DNA from 2 places in the Nonomuraea sp. B1E8 genome. Region 2 is predicted to be linked to the other one. Evidence: riboswitches for the same ligand, from Rfam matches in the RefSeq annotation. Region 2 holds a riboswitch; the other holds the start of a gene.
What was found. A riboswitch is a leader RNA that binds a small molecule or an ion and turns the genes downstream of it on or off. The one in region 2 is predicted to bind glycine.

Region 1 (5,062 bases), on a different contig from region 2:
TCGTCGCGCCCGCGCAGGGGCAGGGTGCGGGCGAGCAGCTCGATGGCCAGCGCGCTCGTCTGCGCGTCCGCGCCTCCCTCCACGGTCTCCGCGAACTCCGCGCAGGCCAGCTCCAGGTGCGCGATGCCGAGCCGGACCCGCAGCCCCGGCGTCTCCTCCTCGGGCACGGCCTCCAGGGCGTCCAGGAGGAGCTCAGCCGCCGCCCCGGGCTCTCCGTGCTCCATCAGCAGGTCGGCCAGCTCCTGCGCGGCGCGCGCGGCGACCTCGCCGTCGCCGGCCGCCATCGCGGCCCGCAGCTCCCGCTCCGCCTCCTCCAGGTCCAGCGCCCGCACGGCCAGCCGGGCCAGCGCGAGGTGGGCCAACGGGACGTACGCGGCCGCCCCGACCCCCAGCACGGCCTGCCAGGCGGCCCTGGCCTGCTCGGCCCGCCCTTCCCGCTCGAACCCCTGGGCCAGGTGGCAGGCGGCCTGCGAAGCGTATTCGGGGTGCCCTGTCGCCAGGGCGGTCCTGGCGGCGGCCCTGGCGGCCTCGACGTCGCCGCGCTCCTCCAGCACCACGGCCAGCCCGACGGCGGCCTGAGCCCTGTCGGGCTCGTCGGGGTCGGCGGCGAGCTCGCCGAGAATGGCGGCGGCGCCGTCGAGGTCGCCGCGTTCGGCCAGACGCCGGGCGGTGTCGAGAGGCGGGGTCTCCAGCTCTGAGGACGTCAAGAGAGCTCCTTCTGGCGACGGTCGCCCTGAGCCTAACGACTTCCGGCGATCATGTCTGCCCGGTTGCCGCCGAAGGTCTGACCCTCCCGGTGTCTAGTCCTCGTACGCCTCCAGCGGGGGGCACGAGCAGACCAGGTTGCGGTCGCCGTAGGCCTGGTCGATGCGGCGCACCGGCACCCAGTATTTGCCGTCGCGCAGCGACGGCAGCGGGTAGGCGGCCTCGGTCCGCGTGTACGGGTGGTGCCACTCGTCGGCGCTGACCGACTCCGCGGTGTGCGGCGCGTTGCGCAGGGGGTTGTCGGTCTTGTCGTAGTCGCCGGACGCCACCTTGGCGATCTCGCCCCTGATGGCGATCATCGCGTCGGCGAACCGGTCGAGCTCGCCGAGGTCCTCGCTCTCTGTCGGCTCGATCATGAGGGTCCCGGCGACGGGGAACGACATGGTGGGCGCGTGGAAGCCGTAGTCGATGAGGCGCTTGGCCACGTCGTCCACGGTGACGCCGGTCTCCTTGGTGATCTGGCGCAGGTCGATGATGCACTCGTGGGCCACCAGCCCGCCGCGTCCGGTGTAGAGCACCGGGAAGTGGGGTGCCAGCCGCTTGGCGAGGTAGTTGGCCGACAGGATGGCCTGCTCGGTGGCCGCCGTGAGGCCGTCGGAGCCCATCATCCGGATGTACGCCCACGAGATCGGCAGGATCCCGGCCGACCCGTAGGGTGCCGCGGAGACGGGCCCCACCGGCGAGCCGTCACGCAGCGGGTGACCGGGCAGGTAGGGGGCCAGGTGGCCGCGGACCGCGACGGGGCCGACGCCGGGGCCGCCGCCGCCGTGCGGGATGCAGAACGTCTTGTGCAGGTTGAGGTGGGACACGTCGGCCCCGAACTCGCCGGGCCTGGCCAGCCCGACCAGCGCGTTGAGGTTGGCGCCGTCGACGTAGACCTGGCCGCCTGCCTGGTGCACCTTGGCGCAGATCTCGGTGATGGTCTCCTCGTAGACGCCGTGCGTCGACGGGTAGGTCACCATGATCGCGGCGAGCGCGTCGCGGTGCTTGGCGATCTTGGCGTCGAGGTCGGCCAGGTCGACGTTCCCCTCGGAGTCGCAGGCCACGACCACGACCCGCATGCCGGCCATGACGGCGCTGGCGGCGTTGGTGCCGTGGGCCGAGGAGGGGATGAGGCAGACGTCGCGCCCGCTGTCACCGCCCGCGTGGTGGTAGGCGCGGATGGCCAGCAGCCCGGCGAACTCGCCCTGGGAGCCGGCGTTGGGCTGGATGGAGACGGCGTCGTAGCCGGTCACCTCGGCCAGCCAGCGCTCCAGCGTGCCGATCAGCTCAAGGTAGCCCTCGGCCTGGGCGGCGGGCGCGTAAGGATGGACGGCGGCGAACTCCGGCCAGGTGATCGGCTCCATCTCGGTGGTCGCGTTGAGCTTCATCGTGCAGGAGCCCAGCGGGATCATGGAGCGGTCGAGCGCGATGTCCTTGTCCTGCAGCCGGCGCAGGTAGCGCAGCATCGCGGTCTCGGAGCGGTGGTCGTGGAAGACCGGGTGGGTCAGGTAGGCGGACTCGCGCAGCAGCGAGGCGGGCAGCGCGTCGGCGGCGCCCTCGGCGTCGGTGCAGGGGGCCGTGACGTCGAACGCGGCCTGCACCGTGGCCAGCTCGGCGGCCCCGGTCTTCTCGTCGCAGGCGATCGAGACGTGGTCGGCGTCCACCTGCCAGAGGTTTACGCCCCGCTCGGCGGCGGCGGCGACCACGGCGGACGCCCGCCCGGGCACGCGCACGAGCACGGTGTCGAAGAACTCGGCGTGCACGACCTCCACGCCCGCCCGGCGCAGCCCTTCGGCCAGGGCGGCGGCGTGGCGGTGCACCCGGTGGGCGATGCGGCGCAGGCCCTCCGGGCCGTGGTAGACGGCGTACATGCTCGCGATGACGGCGAGCAGGACCTGCGCGGTGCAGATGTTGCTGGTGGCCTTCTCGCGGCGGATGTGCTGCTCGCGGGTCTGCAGGGCCAGGCGGTAGGCGGGGTCGCCGTCGGCGTCGACGGAGACGCCGACCAGGCGGCCGGGCAGTTGCCGCTGCAGGCCCTCGCGTACGGACATGTAGGCGGCGTGCGGCCCGCCGAACCCGAAGGGCACCCCGAACCGCTGCGAGGAGCCCACGGCGATGTCGGCGCCCAGCTCGCCGGGGGCGGCCACGAGCGTCAGCGCCAGCAGGTCCGCGGCGGCCACGACGAGGGCGCCCGCCTCGTGCGCGGCGGCGGACACGGCGCGGAAGTCGCGCAGCCGGCCGGACGCGCCGGGGTACTGCACGAGCACGCCGAAGCACTCGGGCAGCTCGCCGTCGAGGGAGTGTTCCACGAGCGTGATGCCGAGCGGCTCGGCCCTGGTGGCGAGGACGGCCTTGGTCTGGGGCAGCGCGTCGGCGTCGACGACGAACACGGCGCTCTTGGACGTGCCCGCCCTGCGGGCCAGCGTCATGGCCTCGGCCGCGGCGGTCGCCTCGTCGAGGAGCGAGGCGCCCGACACCGGCAGGCCTGTGAGGTCGGAGACGACGGTCTGGAAGTTGAGCAGCGCCTCGAGGCGGCCCTGCGAGATCTCCGGCTGGTAGGGGGTGTAGGCGGTGTACCAGCCCGGGTTCTCCAGCAGGTTGCGGCGGATGACGGCGGGCGTGACGGTGTCGTGGTAGCCCAGCCCGATCATCGAGGTCAGCACCTGGTTGCGATCGGCCAGGGCGCGCAGCTCGGCGATGGCCTCGGCCTCGGCGGCGGGGGCGGGCAGCGTGAGCCGGTCCTTGGCCCTGATGGACTCGGGGACGGCGACCGCCACCAGGTCCGCCACGGACTCGAAGCCCACGGCTTCGAGCATGCGCTGCTGTTCGGGCTCGGAGGGGCCGATGTGCCGGGACGAGAACGGCGGGGCGGACAGATCGGTCATGGAGATGCCTCCCGAGGCTGTGGAGACCGGCGCCAGGGCGCGGGCGTGTGCCGGATCTCCCCCTCTGTCAGCGCGGCCCGGACAAGCACGGGGCCGCGACCTGAGAGCTTCACCCCCGGTGGGGCTTGCACCGTCGGTGAGGCGCGCCTGGCGGGTGCGCCTGCTTTCCAGAGTTGCCTCGCCCGAGCGGTACGGGATGCCTGAGAGATTCCGGGGAGGGTTGCTCCTTCGGCGCCCCGGAGCCCAGGGGCCCGGGGACTCTCCCGCACGGGGTCGTCGGCCTTGCTGCCCTCAGGTTACTACGCCCGATTCGTACGGCTGCCAGGAGCCGTGCTCACCCCGTGCGGCGGGCGCGGCGGCGGCGGGCGAGTTCGTCAGCGGGATGGTCGGCCGGGACGGTGTCCTCGACCGCCGCGCGTTCCCCCGGCAGCTCCGCGAGGGAGCCCTCGACCTCGCGCCAGACCCGGCCGAGCGCGATGCCGAACACGCCCTGGCCGCCCTGGAGCAGGTCGATCACCTCGTCGGCCGAGGTGCACTCGTAGACGCTGACGCCGTCGCTCATGAGCGTGATCTGCGCGAGGTCGGCGACCCCGCGGTCACGCAGATGTTGCACGGCCGTGCGGATCTGCTGCAACGACACCCCGGTGTCGAGGAGCCGCTTGACGACCTTGAGGACCAGGATGTCGCGGAAGCTGTAGAGACGCTGGGAGCCGGAGCCCTGCGCGGCTCTTATCGTGGGCTCGACGAGGCCCGTGCGCGCCCAGTAGTCGAGCTGCCGATAGGTGATGCCGGCCGCCGAGCATGCCGTCGGCCCGCGGTATCCGATGTCGCCCGGCAGCGCCGCGGGCTGTTCGTCGAAGAGCAGACCCTGCTCCCCGGCACGCTGCCGCGCGCTTTCGCGCCGCACCGGATCTTCCTGGCCGGCCGTCTTTCCCTCGCCGCTGCTGACCGCCACGCGGACCTCCGGCTTTCTCTCATCCCGTGGCCTGATCTGGGGGTACGTGAAGCGCGGCCACGGGTTTCACTTGCACCGTAGGACCGCGACCATGCTCAGTCAACGATCCGGCTCGGCGCGTCGTGAAGCGTAAATGCACTGAAATACCTACCCCGCCCGGCCGAAGTCCTCGGGAGTGATCGTGTCAAGAAACTCCCTGAACTTCTCCACCTCGTCTTCCTGGTCGTCCGGGATGATCACCCCGGCCTCCTGGACGACCTCTTCGCTGGCGAAGATGCGCGCCCCGGTGCGCAGGGCCAGCGCGATCGAGTCGGACGGCCGCGCGCTCACCTCCACGCCGTTGGAGAACACCAGGTCGGCGAAGAAGATGCCGTCACGCAGGGCGACGATGTTGACCGCCCGCAGGCCTACGCCCAGCGCGCTCAGCACGTCACGGAAGAGGTCGTGGGTGAGCGGCCGCGGCGGAGGCTCCTCT
Region 2 (5,062 bases):
ATCCGGCGACGGAGGACGTCATCGCCGACGTCGAACTCGCCGACGCGGCCGAGATCGACCGGGCGGTGGAGCGGGCCAGGAAGGCGTACGCCGCCTGGCGGCAGGTGGCGCCCGGTGACCGGGCGCGGCTGCTGAGGAGGTTCGCCGACCTGGTGGGCGAGCACGGCGAGGAGCTGGCGCGGCTGGAGCTGGCCAACGCCGGGCACCCGATCGGCAACGCCCGCTGGGAGGCGGGCGCCGTACGCGACGTGCTGCACTTCTACGCCGGGGCGCCCGAGCGCGACCACGGCAAGCAGATCCCGGTGCCCGGCGGCGTGGATGTGACCTTCCAGGAGCCGCTGGGCGTGGTGGGCGTCATCGTGCCGTGGAACTTCCCCATGCTGATCATGTCGTGGGGGGTGGCCCCGGCGCTGGCGGCCGGCAACACGGTGATCGTCAAGCCGGCCGAGTGGACTCCGCTGACCGCGCTGAGGCTGGCCGAGCTGGCCCTGGCGGCGGGCCTGCCCGAGGGAGTGCTCCAGGTGTTGCCCGGGGCGGGGGAGGTCGCGGGCGCCCGGCTGGTGGAGCACCCCGACGTGGCCAAGATCGTGTTCACCGGTTCGACCGAGGTGGGCAAGGAGATCGCGGCCAAGGCGGCGGCCCAGGTCAAGCGGGTCACGCTGGAGCTAGGCGGCAAGTCCGCAAATATCATCTTTGCGGACGCCGATCTCGACAGAGCGGCACAAGCGGCCCCCTACGCGGTCTTCGACAACGCCGGACAGGACTGCTGCGCCAGGTCCCGGCTGCTCGTCCAGGCAAGCGTGTACGACGCCTTCATGGAGCGCCTCTCCGAGGCCGTACGCGGCGTCGTCGTCGGCGACCCCCGCGACGAGAGCACCGAGATGGGCCCGCTGATCAGCGCCGAGCACCTCGACCGCGTGCGCGGCTTCGTCCAGGACGGCGCCCCCTACCTCCAGGGGTCGTGCCCCGGCGGCAAGGGCTACTGGTTCCCGCCGACCGTGCTCACCCCGGACGTCACCGACCGTGCGTTCACCGAAGAGATCTTCGGGCCGGTCGTGTCGGTGGCGCCCTTCGAGGACGAGGCGGACGCCGTACGCATCGCCAACGACACCCCCTACGGGCTGAGCGGCTCCATCTGGACCCGCGACGTCGGGCGCGCGCTCCGCGTGTCCAGAGCGGTCGAGGCGGGCGCCCTGTCGGTGAACTCCAACGCGTCGGTCCGCTACTGGACCCCGTTCGGCGGGTTCAAGCAGTCAGGGCTGGGCCGGGAGCTCGGCCCCGACGCCCTGGCGGCGTTCACGGAGACCAAGAACGTCTTCATCTCCTGGGAGTGAGGCAGCACGTGAAGAGACTGCAGGATCGGGTGGCTGTGATCACCGGCGCGGGCGGCGGCATCGGGCTGGCCACCGCGCGCAGGTTCGCCGAAGAGGGCGCCAGGGTGGTCTGCGCCGACCTCGACGAGGAGGCGGGCGTCAAGGCCGCGAACGAGGTCGGCGGCCTGTTCGCGCGCGTCGACGTGGCCGACGAGGACGACGTCGCCCGGATGTTCCGTACGGCGTTCGACACCTACGGCAGCGTGGACATCGCCTTCAACAACGCCGGCATCTCGCCGCCCGACGACGACTCGATCCTGGAGACCGGCATCGACGCGTGGCGCCGCGTCCAGGACGTGAACCTGACCAGCGTCTACCTGTGCTGCAAGCACGCCATCCCGTACATGCGGCGCCAGGGCAAGGGCTCGATCATCAACACCGCGTCGTTCGTGGCCGTCATGGGCTCGGCGACCTCGCAGATCTCCTACACGGCGTCCAAGGGCGGGGTGCTGGCGATGTCGCGCGAGCTGGGCGTGCAGTTCGCCCGCGAGGGCATCCGGGTGAACGCGCTGTGCCCAGGGCCGGTGAACACGCCGCTGCTGCGGGAGTTGTTCGCGAAAGACCCCGAGCGGGCGCAGCGGCGTCTGGTGCACGTCCCGGTCGGGCGCTTCGCCGAGGCGTCGGAGATCGCGGCGGCGGTCGCGTTCCTGGCCAGCGACGACGCGTCGTTCATCACGGGCAGCGAGTTCCTGGTGGACGGCGGCATCTCCGGCGCCTACGTCACGCCGCTCTAGGAGGTCATCGTGCGACGTCCCGTCATCGGGGTCACGTGTTACGTGGAGCCGGCGACGTTCACGGTCTGGCAGGACATGCCGGTCGCGCTCCTGCCGTACATGTACGTCGAGCAGGTCGTCCGGGCCGGCGGCCAGCCGGTCGTGCTGCCGCCCGCGGGGGACGCCGCGCAGGTGGTGAGCCGCCTCGACGGGCTCGTCCTGGCCGGGGGCGGCGACATCGATCCGGCGAGGTACGGCGAGACGCCGGAGGAGCGTACCGGCTATATCCGCAAATTTCGTGACCAGGCCGAGTTCGCCGTGCTGGCCGCAGCCCTCGACGCCGGACTACCCTTCCTCGGCATCTGCCGGGGCCTCCAGGTGCTCAACGTGGCCCTCGGCGGCACCCTCCACCAGCACCTGCCCGACGTGGTCGGCCACACGGGCCACTCCCCCGCGCCCGGACGTTTCGGTCACCTGCCCATCACCCCCGTCCCCGGCACCCGGCTGGCCAAGGCGCTGGGCACGGCGCCCGTGACGGTGCCGCACTATCACCACCAGGCCGTCGACCGGCTCGCCCCCGGCCTCACCGTGACCGCGACCGCCGCCGACGGCACCGTCGAAGGGGTGGAGCTGGACTCGGGACCGTTCACCGTTGCGGCGCAGTGGCATCCGGAGGCGGCCGAGGACCACGCCCTCTTCGAGGCCCTGGTGGCCGCCTGCTGACGAGCGAACGCGACAAGACCCCCAAATCACTACTAGGCTGGCGGGACACACCAGCAAACCGTGCGGGAGAGCACCCTGACAGCCGGTCAGGGTCCCTGAAGGAGCAAGCCCTCCCCGCGAACCTCTCAAGGCAAAGGACCGCACGGCTGACCAGGAGCACGTCTCCTCGGAAGGTGACCTCTGGAAAGCAGGCCCGCAGGGCCTCGCCGAAGGTGAAAGTCCGGCAAAACTCGGGCGAAGCTCTCAGGCATCGATGACAGAGGGGGAGGATGCTGGCATCCAATCCTGTCCTGAGGTGCGATAAATGTCCCGACCTACTCCGCTACGAGACGTGCACGAAAGCCTCGGCGCGACGCTGACCGACTTCGCGGGCTGGCTCATGCCACTCCGGTACGGGAGCGAGTCCGCGGAGCACAGGGCCGTCCGCGAGGCCGCCGGGCTGTTCGACCTCTCGCACATGGGCGAGATCTTCGTGACCGGGCCGCAGACCGCCGCCGCGCTGGACTACGCGCTGGTCGGCAACATGTCGGCCGTGGCGCCCGGACGAGCGAGATACACCATGATCGTCAACGAGCGGGGCGGGGTGCTGGACGACCTCATCGTCTACCGGCTCGGGGACGAGGAGTTCATGGTCGTCGCGAACGCCTCGAACTACGAGAAGGTCGCCGGCGAGCTGGAGAGCCGCTCCAAGGCGTACGACGCCGTGGTCGACGACCGTTCGCAGCAGTACGCGCTGATCGCCGTCCAGGGACCCCGCTCCCAGGAGATCCTCGCCACGCTCACCGACGCCGACCTGGCCGGGCTCAAGTACTACGCGGGCCTGCCAGGGCTGGTCGACGGGCGGCAGGCGCTCATCGCGCGCACCGGCTACACCGGCGAGGACGGGTTCGAGCTGTTCGTGGCCGTCCAGGACGCGGTGCCGCTCTGGCACGCGCTCGTGGCCGCGGGCGAGCCGTACGGGCTCAAGCCCGCCGGACTGTCCAGCCGCGACACGCTCAGACTCGAAGCCGGCATGCCCCTGTACGGCAACGAGCTGAGCGCCGAGCTGACCCCGTTCGACGCGGGGCTGGGCAGGGTGGTGAAATTCGACAAGCCGGGCGACTTCGTCGGCAGGTCGGCGCTCGAGGCGGTCAAGGACGATCCGCCGCGGCGCCGTCTCGTCGGTCTGGTCGCCCGGGGCCGCCGGGTGCCGCGCCACGGCTACCCGGTCACCAAGGACGGCGCCGTCGTCGGCGAGGTCACCAGCGGTGCGCCCTCCCAGACCCTGGGCAAGCCCATCGCGCTGGCCTACGTGGACACCGGCGCCGACTCAGGCCTGGCTGTGGACATCCGGGGCAGCCATGAACCCATGGACCTGGTCGAGCTGCCCTTTTACAGGAGGAACAAGTGAGCAACATCCCTGACGACCTGAGCTACACCAAGGAACACGAGTGGGTTTCCGGGGTCGAGGACGGCCTCACCGTGACCGTCGGCATCACGGCCTACGCCGCCGACGCCCTTGGTGACGTCGTCTTCGTGCAGCTCCCCGAGATCGGTTCGATCACCGAGCCGGGCGACTCCGTCGGCGAGGTCGAGTCGACCAAGTCGGTCAGCGAGATCTACACGCCCGTCGGCGGCGAGATCGTCGAGGTCAACCAGGCCATCGTGGACGACCCGAGCCTGGCCAACAGCGACCCGTACGGCGAGGGCTGGATGTTCCGGGTGCGCATGGAGGGCGACCCGGAGGACCTGCTCTCCGCCGAGGAGTACGCCGCGCTCACCTCGGGCGAGTCCTGACCCTGCCGGGTCTCATCGGCTGACGCCGGGGCCCGCGTCCGGGCCCCGGCACTCATGAAGGGCGCGTCATCAATGGCGATCAGCGTCTTCGATCTCTTCAAGATCGGCATCGGGCCGTCGAGCTCCCACACGGGAGGCCCGATGGCCGCGGCCCACAAGTTCGCCCGCGGCCTGCACGAGGACGGCCTGCTGCCGCGCGTGGCCCGGGTGGAGGCCATCCTGTACGGCTCGCTCGGCCTGACCGGAAAGGGCCACGGCAGCGACAAGGCGGTCCTGCTGGGCCTGTCCGGCGAGAAGCCCGAACTGGTCGACGTGGACACCATCGAAGGGCGCCTGGCCGAGATGCGCGAGTCGGGCGGCGTCCGGCTGTACGGCACGCACGAGATCCCCTTCGTCGTCGGCCAGGACCTCGTCTTCGAGCGCAAGATCTCGCTGCCCGAGCACCCGAACGGCATGCGCTTCACCGCCTACGACGCG

Region 1: it holds a riboswitch for glycine, as region 2 does, so the genes downstream of both, gcvP (aminomethyl-transferring glycine dehydrogenase) here and gcvT (glycine cleavage system aminomethyltransferase GcvT) in region 2, are expected to answer to the same signal.

The regions. Positions count from the first base shown of each region.
Region 1 covers NZ_JBDPLS010000004.1:604,677-609,738, reverse strand. The annotation lists gene ABGA98_RS17695 (tetratricopeptide repeat protein) at 1-707, opposite strand, end outside; gene gcvP (aminomethyl-transferring glycine dehydrogenase) at 801-3,632, opposite strand; glycine riboswitch at 3,810-3,908, opposite strand; gene ABGA98_RS17685 (MerR family transcriptional regulator) at 3,967-4,587, opposite strand; gene ABGA98_RS17680 (bifunctional nuclease family protein) at 4,735-5,062, opposite strand, start outside.
Region 2 covers NZ_JBDPLS010000010.1:215,227-220,288, reverse strand. The annotation lists gene ABGA98_RS30495 (aldehyde dehydrogenase family protein) at 1-1,334, shown strand, start outside; gene ABGA98_RS30490 (3-oxoacyl-ACP reductase) at 1,343-2,107, shown strand; gene ABGA98_RS30485 (gamma-glutamyl-gamma-aminobutyrate hydrolase family protein) at 2,117-2,809, shown strand; glycine riboswitch at 2,863-2,960, shown strand; glycine riboswitch at 2,980-3,079, shown strand; gene gcvT (glycine cleavage system aminomethyltransferase GcvT) at 3,114-4,199, shown strand; gene gcvH (glycine cleavage system protein GcvH) at 4,196-4,585, shown strand; gene ABGA98_RS30470 (L-serine ammonia-lyase) at 4,658-5,062, shown strand, end outside.